DNA from 3 places in the Streptomyces sp. NPDC059166 genome. Region 3 is predicted to be linked to each of the others. Evidence: riboswitches for the same ligand, from Rfam matches in the RefSeq annotation. Region 3 holds a riboswitch; each other region holds the start of a gene.
The links. Region 3 has a riboswitch for thiamine pyrophosphate ahead of ACFXOA_RS22535 (thiamine ABC transporter substrate binding subunit). Riboswitches for the same ligand answer to the same signal wherever they lie in the genome.

Region 1: linked by a shared signal. The riboswitch ahead of thiO (glycine oxidase ThiO) and the one ahead of ACFXOA_RS22535 (thiamine ABC transporter substrate binding subunit) in region 3 are both predicted to bind thiamine pyrophosphate.
Region 2: linked by a shared signal. The riboswitch ahead of thiC (phosphomethylpyrimidine synthase ThiC) and the one ahead of ACFXOA_RS22535 (thiamine ABC transporter substrate binding subunit) in region 3 are both predicted to bind thiamine pyrophosphate.

What each region holds. Positions count from the first base shown of each region.
Region 1 is NZ_JBHZCI010000022.1:122,692-127,629, forward strand. It holds gene ACFXOA_RS18580 (thiazole synthase) at 78-872, opposite strand; gene thiS (sulfur carrier protein ThiS) at 875-1,105, opposite strand; gene thiO (glycine oxidase ThiO) at 1,102-2,322, opposite strand; TPP riboswitch at 2,320-2,432, opposite strand; gene ACFXOA_RS18595 (hypothetical protein) at 2,484-2,825, shown strand; gene ACFXOA_RS18600 (NAD(P)/FAD-dependent oxidoreductase) at 3,031-4,266, shown strand; gene ACFXOA_RS18605 (Rv2175c family DNA-binding protein) at 4,330-4,695, shown strand; gene thiE (thiamine phosphate synthase) at 4,837-4,938, shown strand, end outside.
Region 2 is NZ_JBHZCI010000001.1:245,647-250,584, reverse strand. It holds gene ACFXOA_RS01150 (hypothetical protein) at 1-790, shown strand, start outside; gene thiC (phosphomethylpyrimidine synthase ThiC) at 1,216-3,057, opposite strand; TPP riboswitch at 3,050-3,191, opposite strand; gene ACFXOA_RS01140 (YibE/F family protein) at 3,263-4,618, shown strand; gene ACFXOA_RS01135 (SsgA family sporulation/cell division regulator) at 4,709-4,938, opposite strand, start outside.
Region 3 is NZ_JBHZCI010000030.1:96,974-101,911, forward strand. It holds gene ACFXOA_RS22525 (ABC transporter ATP-binding protein) at 1-21, opposite strand, end outside; gene ACFXOA_RS22530 (ABC transporter permease) at 24-1,637, opposite strand; gene ACFXOA_RS22535 (thiamine ABC transporter substrate binding subunit) at 1,682-2,773, opposite strand; TPP riboswitch at 2,845-2,961, opposite strand; gene rlmN (23S rRNA (adenine(2503)-C(2))-methyltransferase RlmN) at 3,037-4,143, opposite strand; gene ACFXOA_RS22545 (hypothetical protein) at 4,296-4,823, opposite strand; gene ACFXOA_RS22550 (DUF6191 domain-containing protein) at 4,914-4,938, opposite strand, start outside.

The DNA.
Region 1 (4,938 bases), on a different contig from region 3:
GCCCGGGGGCCGTCCGGTGCCGAGCCGTGACAGAGGTATGCACGTGCTGTGACCGGGAAGGACTGCTTCCGGCCGGATCAGAACGCCGGTCGTTCGGGATCCAGCACAGCGCGGCCCTCGGCGGGCGACGACGCCTCCGCGAAGTGGCGGCGCGGGATCCGCCCCGCCCGGTACGCGAGCCGTCCGGCGTCCACCGCGTGGCGCATGGCCGCCGCCATCAGTTCCGGCTCCTGGGCCCGGGTCACCGCTGAGGCGAGCATCACGGCGGAGCAGCCCAGCTCCATGGCCAGCGCCGCGTCCGACGCGGTCCCCGCGCCCGCGTCCAGGATCACCGGGACCTCGGCCCGCTCGGTGATCAGCTGGAAGTTGTGCGGGTTGCGGATGCCCAGCCCGGAACCGATGGGGGAGCCCAGCGGCATGATCGCGGCACACCCCACGCCCTGCAGCTTGCGCGCCAGGACCGGGTCGTCGCTGGTGTACGGCAGGACCGTGAAGCCGTCGTCGACCAGGATCTCCGCGGCGTCCAGCAGCTCGACCGGATCGGGCAGCAGCGTCCGCTCGTCCGCCACCACCTCCAGCTTGATCCAGTCCGTCCCCAGCGCCTCACGCGCCAGCCGGGCCGTCAGCACCGCTTCGCCGGCGGTGAAGCACCCCGCGGTGTTCGGGAGGACCCGGACGGAGAGGCGCTCCAGCACGGAGAGCACCGAGCCCCGCACGGTCGGGTCCAGGCGGCGCATCGCCACGGTGGTCAGCTCGGTACCCGAGGCGATCAGCGAGCGTTCCAGCACGTCGAGGCTGGGCGCCCCGCCGGTCCCCATGATCAGCCGGGACGAGAACGTCGTGGAACCCAGGGTGAAGAGATCGTCGGACACCGTCAGCCTCCCTGCACCGCGGTGAGGACCTCGACACGGTCGCCGTCGGCGAGCGCGGTCGAGGACCAGCGGCCGCGAGGCACGACGGCCTCGTTGACCGCTGCGGCGACCCCCGAGGGGGCCGACGTCAACGAGGAGACGAGGGTGTCCAGCGCGGTTCCGGCCGGGAGGGTACGCCGGTCCCCGTTGACGGAGACCTGTACGAGGGCGGCTGAGGACGCGGGCTCTGTCATGCGTGCTGCTCCTGCGGGGCGGGGGCGGTGACTGCGGGGGACGAGGACGGCGAGGGCTCCTGAGCGGCGGCGGCCGGGGCGAAGCGGGACGGTGCGAACGGGCGGCCCACCTCGGGCGGCTCGCCGGTGGTCAGCACCTCGGCCATCACATCGCCCGTGACCGGGGTGAGGAGCACCCCGTTGCGGTGGTGGCCGGTGGCCAGGTGCAGCCCCGGGAGGGCCGTGGGGCCCAGCAGAGGGGCGTTGTCCGGCGAGGAGGGCCGCAGGCCCGCACGGGTCTCGGTCAGCGGCAGCTCGGTGATCCCGGGCACCAGCTCGTGGGCGTCGCGCAGCAGCTCGTAGACACCGCCCGCGGTGACGGTGGTGTCCCAGCCCATCTCCTCGGTGGTGGCGCCGACCACCAGCTCGCCGTCGGCGCGCGGCACCAGATAGACCTGGCTCCCGCGCACGACGGCCCGTACCGTCCTGCTCAGGAAGGGCGCGTAGGCGGGCGGCACCCTCAGCCGGAGCACCTGGCCCTTCACCGGGCGCACCGGCGGCAGGAGCGCTTCGGGTACTCCGCCCAGACGTCCGCTGAGGCTCCCCCCGGCGAGCACCACCTGCCCGGCGGCCAGCTCCGTCCCGTCGCGCAGCACGGCCCCGGTCGCGCGGCCGCCCACGACGGAGAGCCGCTCCACCCAGGCGCGGCGGAAGACCACCCCCGCCCGCTCGCACGCCGTGACCAGCGCCGAGGCCAGCCGCCGGGGGTCCACCTGGTGGTCGCCGTCGACCCGCAGCCCGCCGCGCACACCGGGGGCGAGCATCGGCTCCAGACGGCGGCACTCCCGGCCGGAGAGCCACTCGGACTCCAGCCCCGAACGCAGCTGCAGCGCGTGCAGTTCGCGCAGGTGCGCCCGGTCGTCCGAGTCCAGTGCGACGGCCAGGGTCCCGCAGGCGCGGAACCCGGTGCCCTGGCCGCTCGCCTCCTCCAGCTCGGCCACGAACGCCGGATAGCGCTCCGCCGACGCCAGGTTGAGGCCGAGCAGCATCTGCTCGCCGTAATGGAGTTCGGTCACGGCGGCGAGCATCCCGGCCGCGACCATGGCGGCCCCGCCGCCCGGATCCGGATCGGCCACGGTCGTGCTCAGACCGCGCTGGGCGGACCGCCACGCGGTGACCAGACCGATGATGCCGCCCCCCACGACCAGGACGTCGGAGGTGTCCGCGGAGATGCGCATGGGCGTCCAGCCCCTCCCTTCGCCGGCATGACCCGGATCAGGTTCGTACGGTCGGAGGCCGGCCAGCCTCCCTCTCAGCCCGGTGCGCCCGGACTCCCGCGAGTGTCTTACGGTGGCCAGCCTAGACCCCGCCCGTTCCCGCCCGTAAGGGAGCCGTACCCATGGCCCGTTCACTCGACGGACTCGTCCTCGCACCGGTCGCCGACCAGGCCCCGGGGCAGGTCGGCACCCGTACCCGCTTCACGTACCACGAGGAGGACGGCCGGATCTGGGCCGAGTACGCGGGCGGCGACGTGGTCCGCGGCCACCTCGTCGGGACGAGGGAGGCGGACCGTCTCGACTTCCGTTACGTTCAGCTGAAGCGGGACGGCACCACGTCGAGCGGGCACTGCGTCTCCGCCGTCACCGATCTCCCCGACGGACGGGTCCGCCTGGACGAGACATGGGAGTGGGAGTCGCAGGACGGGAGCGGGACCAGCGTTGTCGAGGAACTCACCGACTGACGGAACGCCACATGACTAGGGCGTGTTTCGAAAGTCCCACCTGCTCGGCGACGCCTGGCACGCACGCTCGCTGCGTTGTCGGGATCACCCCGATACATCCGGTATCGGGGCGACCCTCCGCCTTGCGATCGCACGCACCAGACGCCGCCGAGCCCGCCCTCCGGGCGGACGGCGCTACTTTCGAAACACGCCCTAGGGTGGACAGGTGAGCCAGCAGACAGAGGGAACGGCGGTGGACGGGCCGCGCGGAGTGGTGATCGTGGGCGCCGGCATGGCCGGTGTGCAGACGGCCGTCGCCTTGCGCGAAAAGGGATTCGCGGGCCCGGTCACCCTGATCGGCGCCGAGCCGCACCAGCCCTACGACAGACCGCCCCTCTCCAAGGCGGTCCTGCTCGGCAAGGCCGAGGACTCCGCCTTCGACGTCGACTTCGAGGCCCTGGACGTCACCCTGCGCCTCGGACTCGACGTGACGGGCCTGCGGGCCGACGCGCACGAACTGGACACCCTCCAGGGCCCCGTCGGCTACGACGCGCTCGTCCTCGCCACCGGGGCCGAGCCCATCGCGCTCCCCGGTTCCGAGGGCGTGCCAGGGGTCCATCTGCTGCGCACCGTCGACGACGCGGCCCGGCTGCGCCCCGTGCTGGAACGGCAGCACGACATCGTCGTCGTGGGAGCGGGCTGGATCGGCGCCGAGTTCACCACGGCCGCCAGGGCCGCCGGCTGCGCGGTGACGGTGGTCGAGGCCGCCGACCGTCCCCTCGCCGGCACGATGCCCGCCGAGGTGGCCGCCCCGATGGCCGCCTGGTACGCCGAGAGCGGGGCCGTACTCCTCACCGGGGCCCGGGTCGCACGGGTCGAACAGGGTGCCGTCCACCTCGCCGACGGCCGGGCCGTGCCGGCCGGAGCGGTGGTCGTGGGCATCGGTGCCCGGCCCGCCACCGGATGGCTCGCGGGTTCGGGCATCGCGCTCGGCGCCGACGGCTCGGTCACCGCCGACAAGTCCCTGCGCGCCTCGCTCCCCGACGTCTACGCGGTGGGCGACTGCGCCTCGTTCCCCTCGGCCCGCTACGGCGAGCGGCTGCTGGTCCACCACTGGGACAACGCCCTGCAGGGGCCCGGGACGGTCGCCGCCGCGCTGGCGGACGGCGCGGCCAGGACGTACGACCCGGTGCCGTACTTCTGGTCCGAGCAGTTCGGGCGGTTCGTGCAGTACGCCGGTCACCACGCCGCCGCCGACACACTGCTGTGGCGGGGCGAACCCACCGACCCCACCTGGACGGTGTGCTGGCTGCGGCAGGGGGCCCTGGTGGCCGTGCTGGCCGTCAGCCGGCCGCGCGACCTGGCACAGGGGCGCAGGCTGATCGAGGCCGGAGCGCGGATCGACCCGGTGAGGGCCGCCGACTCCGCCGTACCGCTGAAATCGACGGTGCTCCCGGGGTAGGCGACGGCCCCGTACGCCCGGCCCGGCTACCGGCTGTCGGTCCGGGATGGCACGCTTGTCCCTGTGACCGAGATTGACGCAAAGATCGATGCTCTCGTCCCCGCCTGGCTCCACCTTCCCGACATCGCGGAAATGCTCGATGTCGAGGTGACGCGCGTACGGCAGCTGGTCAAGGAGGGCCAGCTGATCGCCGTACGACGTGGTGAGAACCGGACGCTCCAGGTGCCTGCCGCCTTCATCGACGGCGACAAGGTGGTCAAGGGCCTCGCGGGGACCCTGACGCTCCTGAGGGACGACGGCTACAACGACGAAGAGATGCTGGACTGGCTCTTCACCCCCGACCCCACCCTGCCCGGGACCCCCGCGCAGGCACTGAGCGAGAACCGCGGCACGGAGGTGAAGCGCCGGGCCCAGGCGCTCGCCGTCTGACCGGACGACCGTGAGCGGGGTGTGCGCCGTGTGCAGACGCGGTGCGCACCCCGTCGTCGTCCCCGCCCCCTCCGTCGTCCGGAGCGGCCCGGTACCGTCGCCGGAGCAGTGATCCATCGACGTACCGACGGGGGAATCCTCATGTCCACGCCTCGCTCCCAGCTCTCCGGCGCCCGGCTCTACCTCTGCACGGACGCCCGCAAGCGGCAGGGAGACCTTCCCGAGTTCCTCGACGCCGTGCTG
Region 2 (4,938 bases), on a different contig from region 3:
CCGCCCGGAGTACGAGCGGATCCTTGCCGACGCGCTGCGTCATGCTCATGAACGACCGGATCTGGACGGTGTGGGCCACCGTCTCAACACGGAACAGCTGCGCACGATGGCGCTGAACGCCACGCCGCTGATCACCGCTGCCGCGGCCACCGAGTACGACCACTACGTGAAGGTGCGGGGCGAACTGCGCGGCACCGACGATGCCGGCGTCGCGCAGGGCTCCGTCCTCGAACCCGTCGCGGAAGGCCCCGATCCCACGGGAGCCGGGACACTCGCTGTGATCACCGTGCTGACGCCCCTGCTCGCGGGAACCGCCGCCCTGATATTCCTGCTGATCGGCTATCCGCTGAAGGCCCTCAGCCCCGCCCCGGCCTTCGCCGGGACCATGGTCGCCGCCGGCTGGTTCTTCGCCGCCGTCGCCGCCGCCGCGGTCCTCGCCGCCGCGATCGGCCTCCTTCTCACCGCCCTCCGCAACGGCGCCACCGCGCTGCCGGCCGTGGACGAGGAGGACGAGCTTCCCGAGGACGTCGCCCGCGCCCGCGAGGCCTGGCGCCACGCCCTGTTGGAACGCGGCATCCTGCCCTTCCTGCGGGACGCGCTCGACGACCCGACCGCGGGGCCCGCCTCACGCACCCCGCACCGCTCGGCGAACCGCATCCCCAGGATCGGCTACAGCAAGCCGGACTTCTCCGGGCCGGAGGACGGCCCCGCGGCCGGCCCCCGCCCCACCTTCACCAGCCCTGACTTCACCAGCCCCGACTTCGGCGGTCCCGAGCACCAGCCGGACTGACGGGGACGATGCCCGCGCTGCGGCAGGAGGCCGCGAACCCGCCGGGCCTGCCGGAGGCCGCGCGTCCAGGACGGCCCGGAGGGGCCCCGAACGCCCCGGCCGTTCGCCCCTGTTGGTCCGCGCACACGGCGAACGGGCAGCGGCAGCGGACGACCTGCGGCGGACGACCGCTCGCGACGGTCCGAAGGGGCGAACCCCTCCGCCCGGGACCCGTCCCCCGTGCGGCGGCCCCGGCAGCCGCATCCGTACCCCGGCCGAGGCCGTGGGAACGGATGGGGCCCAGCCGGTACGGCCGCCGCCCGGCACCGAGCGGACGCCCTGGGCGGGCCCGCCGCCGGGCAGCCGCCCGAAGCCGGGGCTGCCCGGCGCCCGGGCGGCCGGGCGGCATACGGCTCCGGCTCGGTCCTGCTCGGCTCTACCCGGCTCTACTCGGCCAGAGGCAGATACACACGGTTTCCCGCGGCCGCGAACTCCTTCGACTTCTCCAACATCCCCGCCTCGATCTCCTCAGCCGTCGAACCCGTGTCACCACCGAACTGCTCCGAGATGCTCCTGCTGATCTTCATCGAGCAGAACTTCGGCCCGCACATGGAGCAGAAGTGCGCCGTCTTGGCCGGCTCGGCGGGCAGGGTCTCGTCGTGGAACTCCCGGGCGGTGTCCGGGTCGAGAGCCAGGTTGAACTGGTCCTCCCAGCGGAACTCGAACCGGGCGTCGGAAAGGGCGTCGTCCCACTCCTGCGCCCCTGGGTGCCCCTTGGCGAGGTCGGCCGCGTGAGCGGCGATCTTGTACGTGATGACACCCGTCTTCACGTCGTCGCGGTTCGGGAGCCCCAGGTGCTCCTTCGGCGTGACGTAACAGAGCATCGCCGTGCCCCACCAGGCGATCATCGCCGCGCCGATCCCGGAGGTGATGTGGTCGTACGCGGGAGCCACATCGGTGGTCAGCGGGCCCAGCGTGTAGAAGGGCGCCTCCTCGCAGATCTCCTGCTGGAGGTCGATGTTCTCCTTGATCTTGTGCATCGGGACGTGTCCCGGACCCTCGATCATCGTCTGGACGCCGAACCGCTTGGCCACGGAGTTGAGTTCGCCGAGCGTGCGGAGTTCGGCGAACTGCGCCTCGTCGTTGGCGTCCGCGATCGAGCCGGGGCGCAGCCCGTCACCGAGCGAGTACGTCACGTCGTAGGCGGCGAGGATCTCGCACAGTTCCTCGAAGTGCTCGTAGAGGAACGACTCCTTGTGATGCGCCAGGCACCAGGCCGCCATGATGGAACCGCCCCGGGAGACGATGCCGGTCTTCCGGCGGGCCGTGAGCGGGACGTACGGCAGCCTCACCCCGGCGTGCACGGTCATGTAGTCGACGCCCTGCTCGGCCTGTTCGACGACCGTGTCCTTGTAGATCTCCCAGGTCAGCTCCTCGGCCCGGCCGTCCACCTTCTCGAGGGCCTGGTAGAGGGGGACGGTCCCGATCGGCACGGGCGAGTTGCGCAGCACCCATTCACGGGTGGTGTGGATGTTCCGCCCGGTGGACAGGTCCATGACCGTGTCCGCGCCCCACTTGGTCGCCCAGGTCATCTTGTCCACCTCCTCCTCGATGGACGAGGTGACCGCGGAGTTCCCGATGTTGGCGTTGACCTTCACCAGGAACCGCTTCCCGATGATCATCGGCTCGATCTCGGGATGGTTGACGTTGGCCGGCAGCACGGCCCGCCCCGCGGCGATCTCCTCGCGCACGACCTCGGGTGCGACGTTCTCCCGGATCGCGACGTATTCCATCTCCGGGGTGATCTCCCCCCGGCGCGCGTAGGCGAGTTGGGTGACCGGGCGGCCGTCGCGGCTCCTGCGCGGCAGCCGGGGACGTCCGGGGAAGACCGCGTCGAGGTTGCGCAGACCGCCGCGGGGCGACGTGTGCCGGACTCCGTCGTCCTCGGGACGCGCCGGCCGGCCGGCGTACTCCTCGGTGTCCCCGCGGGAGATGATCCAGTTCTCCCGGAGCGGGGCGAGCCCGCGGCGTACGTCGGTGTCGATGGTGGGGTCGGTGTACGGGCCGGACGTGTCGTACAGGGTCACGTCCTTCCCGTTGGTGAGATGCACCTGACGGACCGGCACACGGAGGTCCGGGCGCGAGCCCTGGACGTACCCCTTGTGCCAGCCGATGGACTTACCGGCCCCGTCGTTCCCGGTGTCCACGGAGTCGGGCATGCTCTCCGTGGCCCCCTTGAGCGATGCGTTCCGCTTCGAGGCAGGCGTGCGTGCGTCCGCTGTGGTCATGAGACCTACTCCCTACGCCGGCATTACCCGGTAACAGGTTCGGCGGTCGGCGCAGCTTTCCCGTAGACCCCTCAGGGAGATACGAAGGTCAGCGCCCTCTCAGCCCGGTGCTCCGAGCTCCCGCGTGTACAGATGTGGCTCCACGCTAACCCCCGTCGTGGCGTGCTGGCCAGAGGGCCTACCCACTCCTTGGGATGATCGGTGGGTGACCTCCCCCGGAACCACCCCCGAGCCGCACGGCCACGCATCAGGCAGCACACAGAGCCACGCGCACGTCCATTCCCACAGTCACGGCCCGGCCGCGCCCGTGTCCAAACACCTGCGCAAGATCATCGCCGCCGTACTGATCCCCTTCGCCGCGGCGGTCCTGGTCGGGCTGGTGGTGTTCTGGCCGGGAGGCGCACCTCCGCACGAGCGCACGGGCGTCGGCTTCGACCGGCAGACCCAGGACGGCCGGGTGACGAAGGTCGTCCAGGTGGACTGTGCCGACGTCAACGCCTCACAGGTTCCGCCCACCGGTGACACCTCCACCCCGTCCGGGAGGGAGGCGGTCAACGGGCAGAAGGGGCAGTGCAAGAAGGCCACGGTCGAGGTGACGTCCGGCGAGGACAAGGGCCGTACGTTCGTCGAGGTCGTCCAGCCCGATGCCCCACGCCAGCTCCACGAGGGACAGGGCGTGGTGGTCGCCTACGCGCCCGACGCGCCGAGTGACCTGCAGTATTCGGTGACCGACGTGGACCGTACGTTCCCGATGGCGCTGCTCGCCGGGATCTTCGCGGTCTCCGTGGTGGTGGTCGGCAGGATGCGCGGGCTCATGGCGCTGATCGCGCTCGCCGTCTCGTTCGGCGTGCTGACCCTCTTCATCCTGCCGGCGATCCTCCAGGGCTCGAATCCGCTGGTCGTGGCCGTGATCGGATCGAGCGCCATCATGCTCATCGCCCTCTACACCTGCCATGGGCTGACGGCCCGTACCTCCGTGGCCGTGGTCGGGACGCTCATCTCACTGCTGCTGATCGGTCTGCTGGGCTCCCTGTTCATCGGCTGGGCGAGCCTTACCGGCAACACCGACGACAACACCGGCCTGATCCACGGGCTCTACCCGGAGATCGACATGAGCGGCCTTCTCCTGGCCGGCGTGATCATCGGATCGCTCGGTGTCCTGGACGATGTCACCGTCACCCAGACCTCCGCCGTCTGGGAACTCCACCAGGCCGATCCGACGATGGGCGCCCGGCGGCTCTACCGCGCGGCCATCCGGATCGGCCGCGACCACATCGCCTCGGTCGTGAACACACTCGTGCTCGCCTACGCGGGCGCGGCTCTCCCCCTGCTGCTGCTCTTCTCGATCGCGCAGAGCAGCGTGGGCACGGTCGCCAACAGCGAACTCGTCGCCGAGGAGATCGTCCGGACCCTGGTCGGATCGATCGGGCTGGTCGCCTCGGTACCGGTGACGACGGCGCTCGCGGCCCTGGTGGTCTCCGCGGACCGCACGGGGACCGGCGCGGAAGCCGGAGCTCCCGCGCCCGCGCGGACCGGGAGGGGGCGACGGCGCAAGACATGACGCGGGGCAGCACACACATGCCCATGAGCCGGGACACGGAGATCTGGTGCATCGGTCGGCGGTGTTCCGTGCCCGGCCGGTCCCTCGCCGTCAGCCGGCGTTCTGCTCCTTGGCGAGGATGCGGCCCAGCGCCTCCTCCAGACTGCCGTCGAAGTCACCCAGCGTGTGCTCCTGCCCCAGTGGCACCAGCTTGTCCGTCCGGTCGAGGAAGGCCACGAGTGGTGCCGTTCCGGCCCTGAACAGTGCGCGGTCCGCACCGACCTGAAGGCGGATGTGTACATCGGAAAGCCCTTCGGGCTCGGTCGGGCCGATGTGCACAT
Region 3 (4,938 bases):
GGCCGACTCCACTGCCAGCATTTCTAGAACTCCCCGGATCGGTCGGTGCGGATACGTTCGAGCAGCAGGAGCGAGGCGGCGCAGACGAGCATGAGGATCGTGCTCAGGGCCATCGCCTGCCCGTAGTTGAGCTCCCCGGAGCGCCCCAGCAGCCTGGCGACGGCTACCGGCAGGGTGGGGTTGTCGGGGCGGGCGATGAACACGGTCGCGCCGAACTCGCCGAGCGACACCGCGAAGGCGAAACCGGCGGCGACGAGTACGGCGCGCCGCACCAGCGGCAGGTCCACCTCCCGCCAGGCCCGCAGCGGCGAGGCCCCCAGCACCGCGGCGGCCTCCCTGAGCCGGTCGTCGACGGCACGCAGGACCGGCAGCATCGTCCGTACGACGAAGGGGACGCCCACCAGCGCCTGGGCGAGCGGCACGAGGATCCAGGACGTACGGAGGTCGAGCGGCGGCTCGTCGAGGGTGATCAGGAAGCCGAAGCCGACGGTGACGGCGGACACCCCCAGCGGCAGCATCAGCAGTGCGTCGAAGCCGCGGACCAGCCGGCCTGCCCGCCGCGTCAGGGCCGCCGCCGCGAGGCCACCGATCACCAGGGCGATGAGCGTCGCCACCATGGCGTACCGCAGGGAGTTGCCGATGGCGTCGAGCGGCGGAACCAGGAAGGTGGAGCCGTTGGCGTCGGCGGACTGCAGCGCCCGGTAGAAGGCGAGGCCGTAGCCACCGGAGGTGTCGAAGGAGCGCTCCACCAGCACGCCGAGCGGCAGCAGGACGAGAAGGAGCACCGTCAGCAGGACGCCGCCGAGCAGCAGGCGCTGGCCGGGTCCGCGGGGCGGGCTCGCGGTCTGCGCGGGGTCGACCAGTCCGAGGGCGGTCTCCCTGCGGCGTACGGTCCAGGCGTGCAGGGCGAGGATCCCGCCGACCGCGGCGAACTGCACCAGGGTGAGCACGGCGGCGGTCGGCAGGTCCAGCAGCTGCGCGGTCTGCCGGTAGATCTCCACCTCCAGGGTGGAGTAGGCCGGGCCGCCGAGGATCTGGACGACGCCGAAGGAGGTGAAGGTGAAGAGGAAGACCATGAGCGCGGCGGCGGCCACGGCAGGGACGAGCGCGGGCAGGGTCACCTGCCGCCAGGCGGCGAACCGGCCCGCCCCGAGCACCCGGGCGGCCTCCTCCTGGCGCGGGTCCAGCTGCGACCAGAGTCCGCCGACGGTCCGTACGACGACCGCGTAGTTGAAGAACACGTGGGCGAGCAGGATCGCCCACACCGTGGTGTCGAGCCGGACGCCCCACAGTTCGTCGAGGAAGCCGCCCCGCCCCAGCAGCGCCAGGAACGCCGTGCCCACCACCACCGTGGGCAGCACGAACGGCACGGTCACCACGGCCCGCAGCAGCTGTTTGCCGGGGAACCGCAGGCGGGCGAAGACGTAGGCGCCGGGCAGGGCGATCAGCAGGGTGAGCACGGTGGAGGCGACGGCCTGCCAGGTGGTGAACCAGAGGACGTCCAGGATGTCGGGCCGACCGAGCACCTGGCCGACGCGGCCGAACTGCCACTCGCCCTGTGCCTTCAGCCCCCGGCCGACGATCGCGGCGACCGGGTAGGCGAAGAACAGGGCGAAGAACAGCACGGGCACGGCCATCAGGGCGCACCTCACGGCGGTCCCCCGCCATGAGGGCCGCGCGGCTACTTCACGACGAGCGAGGACCACGACTGGACCCACTGCTCACGGTTCTTGGCGATCTTCTCCGGGTCCACCGTCGCCGGCTTGTCGACGGCGGTCCCGAACTTCGTGAAGAGCTCGGGCAGTTCCGCGTCCTTCACCACCGGGTTCACGAACATGTTGAGCGGCATGTCCTCCTGGAACTTCTTGCTGATCAGGAAGTCCAGCAGCGCCTTGCCGCCCGCCTCGTTCCGCGCCCCGTCGAGCAGGCCGGCGAACTCGGTCTGCCGGAAGCACGTTCCGGTGGCGACGCCTGTCGGGGCCTCGGTGGGCCGCGGGTCCGCGTACAGCACCTCGACGGGCGGGCTGGAGGCGTAGGAGACGACGAGCGGGCGGTCCGCCCTGGCCTTCTTCCCGCCGGCGGAACCGGAGAACTCCTCGTTGTACGCCTGCTCCCAGCCGTCGACGGTCTTGACCCCGTTGGCCTTCAGCTTCTTCCAGTAGTCCTGGTAGCCGGTCTCGCCGTAGGTGGCGACGGTGCCGAGGAGGAAGCCGAGTCCGGGAGAGGACGTCGCGGCGTTCTCGGTGACGAGGAGGTCCTTGTACGCGGGCTTCAGCAGGTCGTCGAAGGACTTCGGCGGGTCGAGCTTCCTGTCGGCGAAGTACTTCCTGTCGTAGTTCACGCAGATGTCGCCGGTGTCGACGGGCGTGACCCGGTGCTGTCCGGCGTCGAGCTGCGTGCCGGTCTCGACGCGGTCCAGGCCCTTGGCCTCGTAGGGCGTGAACAGGCCGTTGTCGAGGGCGCGGGAGAGCAGGGTGTTGTCCACGCCGAAGAAGACGTCGCCCCGGGGGGATCCCTTGGTCAGGATCTCCTGGTTGAGCGCGGCTCCCGCGTCACCGCTCTTGAGTACCTTGACCTTGTAGCCGGTCTCCTTCGTGAACGCCTTCAGGACGGAGTCCGAGGCGTTGAAGGAGTCGTGGCTCACCAGCGTGACGGTCTTCGAACCGGCCCCGGTGCCCCCGGACGTGCTGTCGTCGGAGCCGCCGCATCCCGCGAGCACGCTCACGGCCAGCGTGGCGGCCACGGCCGTCGCCGCGTACCTGGTGGTGTTCATGTGATTCCTCCTGGAGGTGACCAGGAAGAGACGCGGCCCTGCCCGCTCGGTGAGCGGGCAGGGCGCAACAGCTTGAGTAAGGTCCGAACTTCCTACCCGGAATGACCTGGGCGAGGTTCAGAGGGTCTGCGGCCGACCTGTCCTCGGTGCCGCACTCTCAGCGCTGTGGCGCTCCCCTGTCGGAATATGAAGTTGATGACGGCGCCAGGCTACACCGGCCGGATCACGACGGTCCGGCCGGATGCCGCCCTGGCCGGGAGGCCTCAGCGCTCGGACGCGGCGAGCTGCCCGCAGGCGCCGTCGATCTCCTGACCACGGGTGTCGCGAACGGTGACCGGCACACCGTGGGCGGCGATCGCCTCGACGAACGCCTTCTCGTCCTCGGGCCGCGAAGCGGTCCACTTGGAGCCCGGGGTGGGGTTCAGCGGGATCAGGTTGACGTGCACCCGCTTGCCCTTGAGCAGCCGGCCCAGCCGGTCACCGCGCCACGCCTGGTCGTTGATGTCGCGGATCAGCGCGTACTCGATGGAGATGCGGCGACCCGACTTCTCGGCGTACTCCCACGCCGCGTCCAGGACCTCGCGGACCTTCCAGCGGGTGTTCACCGGGACGAGGGTGTCCCGCAGCTCGTCGTCCGGCGCGTGCAGCGACACGGCGAGGCGGCACTTGAAGCCCTCGTCGGCGAAGCGCAGCATCGCCGGGACCAGTCCCACCGTGGACACGGTGATGCCCCGCTGCGACAGCCCGAGGCCGTCCGGCTCCGGGTCGGTCAGCCGGCGGATCGCCCCGACCACGCGGTTGTAGTTGGCCAGCGGCTCGCCCATGCCCATGAACACGATGTTGGAAAGCCGTGCCGGGCCGCCCGCGACCTCACCGTCGCGCAGGGCCCGCATGCCGTCCACGATCTGGTGCACGATCTCGGCGGTCGAGAGGTTGCGGTCGAGGCCCGCCTGCCCGGTCGCGCAGAACGGGCAGTTCATCCCGCAGCCGGCCTGCGAGGAGATGCACATGGTCACCCGGTCGGGATACCGCATCAGGACCGACTCCACGAGCGTGCCGTCGTGGAGCTTCCACAGCGTCTTGCGGGTGGTGTCGTCGTCGCAGCTGATGTGGCGCACGACCGACATCAGATCGGGGAACATCGCCTCGGCGAGCTTCTCCCGCGAGGCGGCCGGGATGTTGGTCCACTCGGCCGGGTCGGCCGTGTACCGCGTGAAGTAGTGCTGCGACAGCTGCTGGGCACGGAAGCCCTTCTCGCCGGTCGCGGCGACCGCTTCCTTGCGCTCGTCGGGCGTGAGGTCGGCGAGGTGCCGCGGCGGCCGCTTGGCTCCGCGGGGCGCGACGAAAGTGAGTTCTCCGGGCTTAGGCATGGTTCTTCCAGTGTGGCAGACGCGCCGTGGTGCCCCGGGCCGCAGAGGGCCGGACAAGAAGGAGGGAGGATCGTACGAGCGACGCGTACGGCCCCTGCACGGCCCGGGCACGGCCCGGCCGTGACCGATCGCACTGTGGGGATCCGCCGCCGTCAGCCCTGCTCGTCCAGGGCGGCGCGCATGTGGCGGTGCGATTCCATGGCCCGCCCGCGCATCCACATCAGCCAGTAGCAGAAGGCGGCCGTGCCCGCGGCGAAGAGCAGCGGGAAGACGACGGACCCGGTGGCTGTTCCAAGGACCAGCAGACCCACTGCGATCAGGCCCATGCAGCCCAGCCAGTACGGCAGCCAGCGGCCTCCGCGTTCCATCTTGCCCAGCTGTTCGTCGACCAGCCGTCGCATGGTCGCCCGCTCCTGCGGGTCCCGGGGCAGCTCACGGTGCCGGATCTTCCGGTTGAGCTCGGCGATCCCGCGCGGGTCCGCGCCGGCGGCGCGGCTGGTCCTGCGGCGCTGCACCGCGATGATCGCGATGACCACGGCGGTGAGCAGGGCGCTCTGGACCACCCACCAGACGATGTTCCCGTCACGGCGTAACAGGGCGTGCACTGCGACACCCACGACGAAGATCACGATCGCCTGGGCGGTCAGACTGCGGTCGAGCAGGGCTTTCAGGGTGCGCACGGCCACCCACCTCCACGGGGTCGACGGAACGACGCGGTCGTTCCCCTGGTACCCCGCGGTGCGGCGTCCATCGGCCGGGGCGGCGCCGGATCACGGCCCGGTGGGGCCCCTGCCC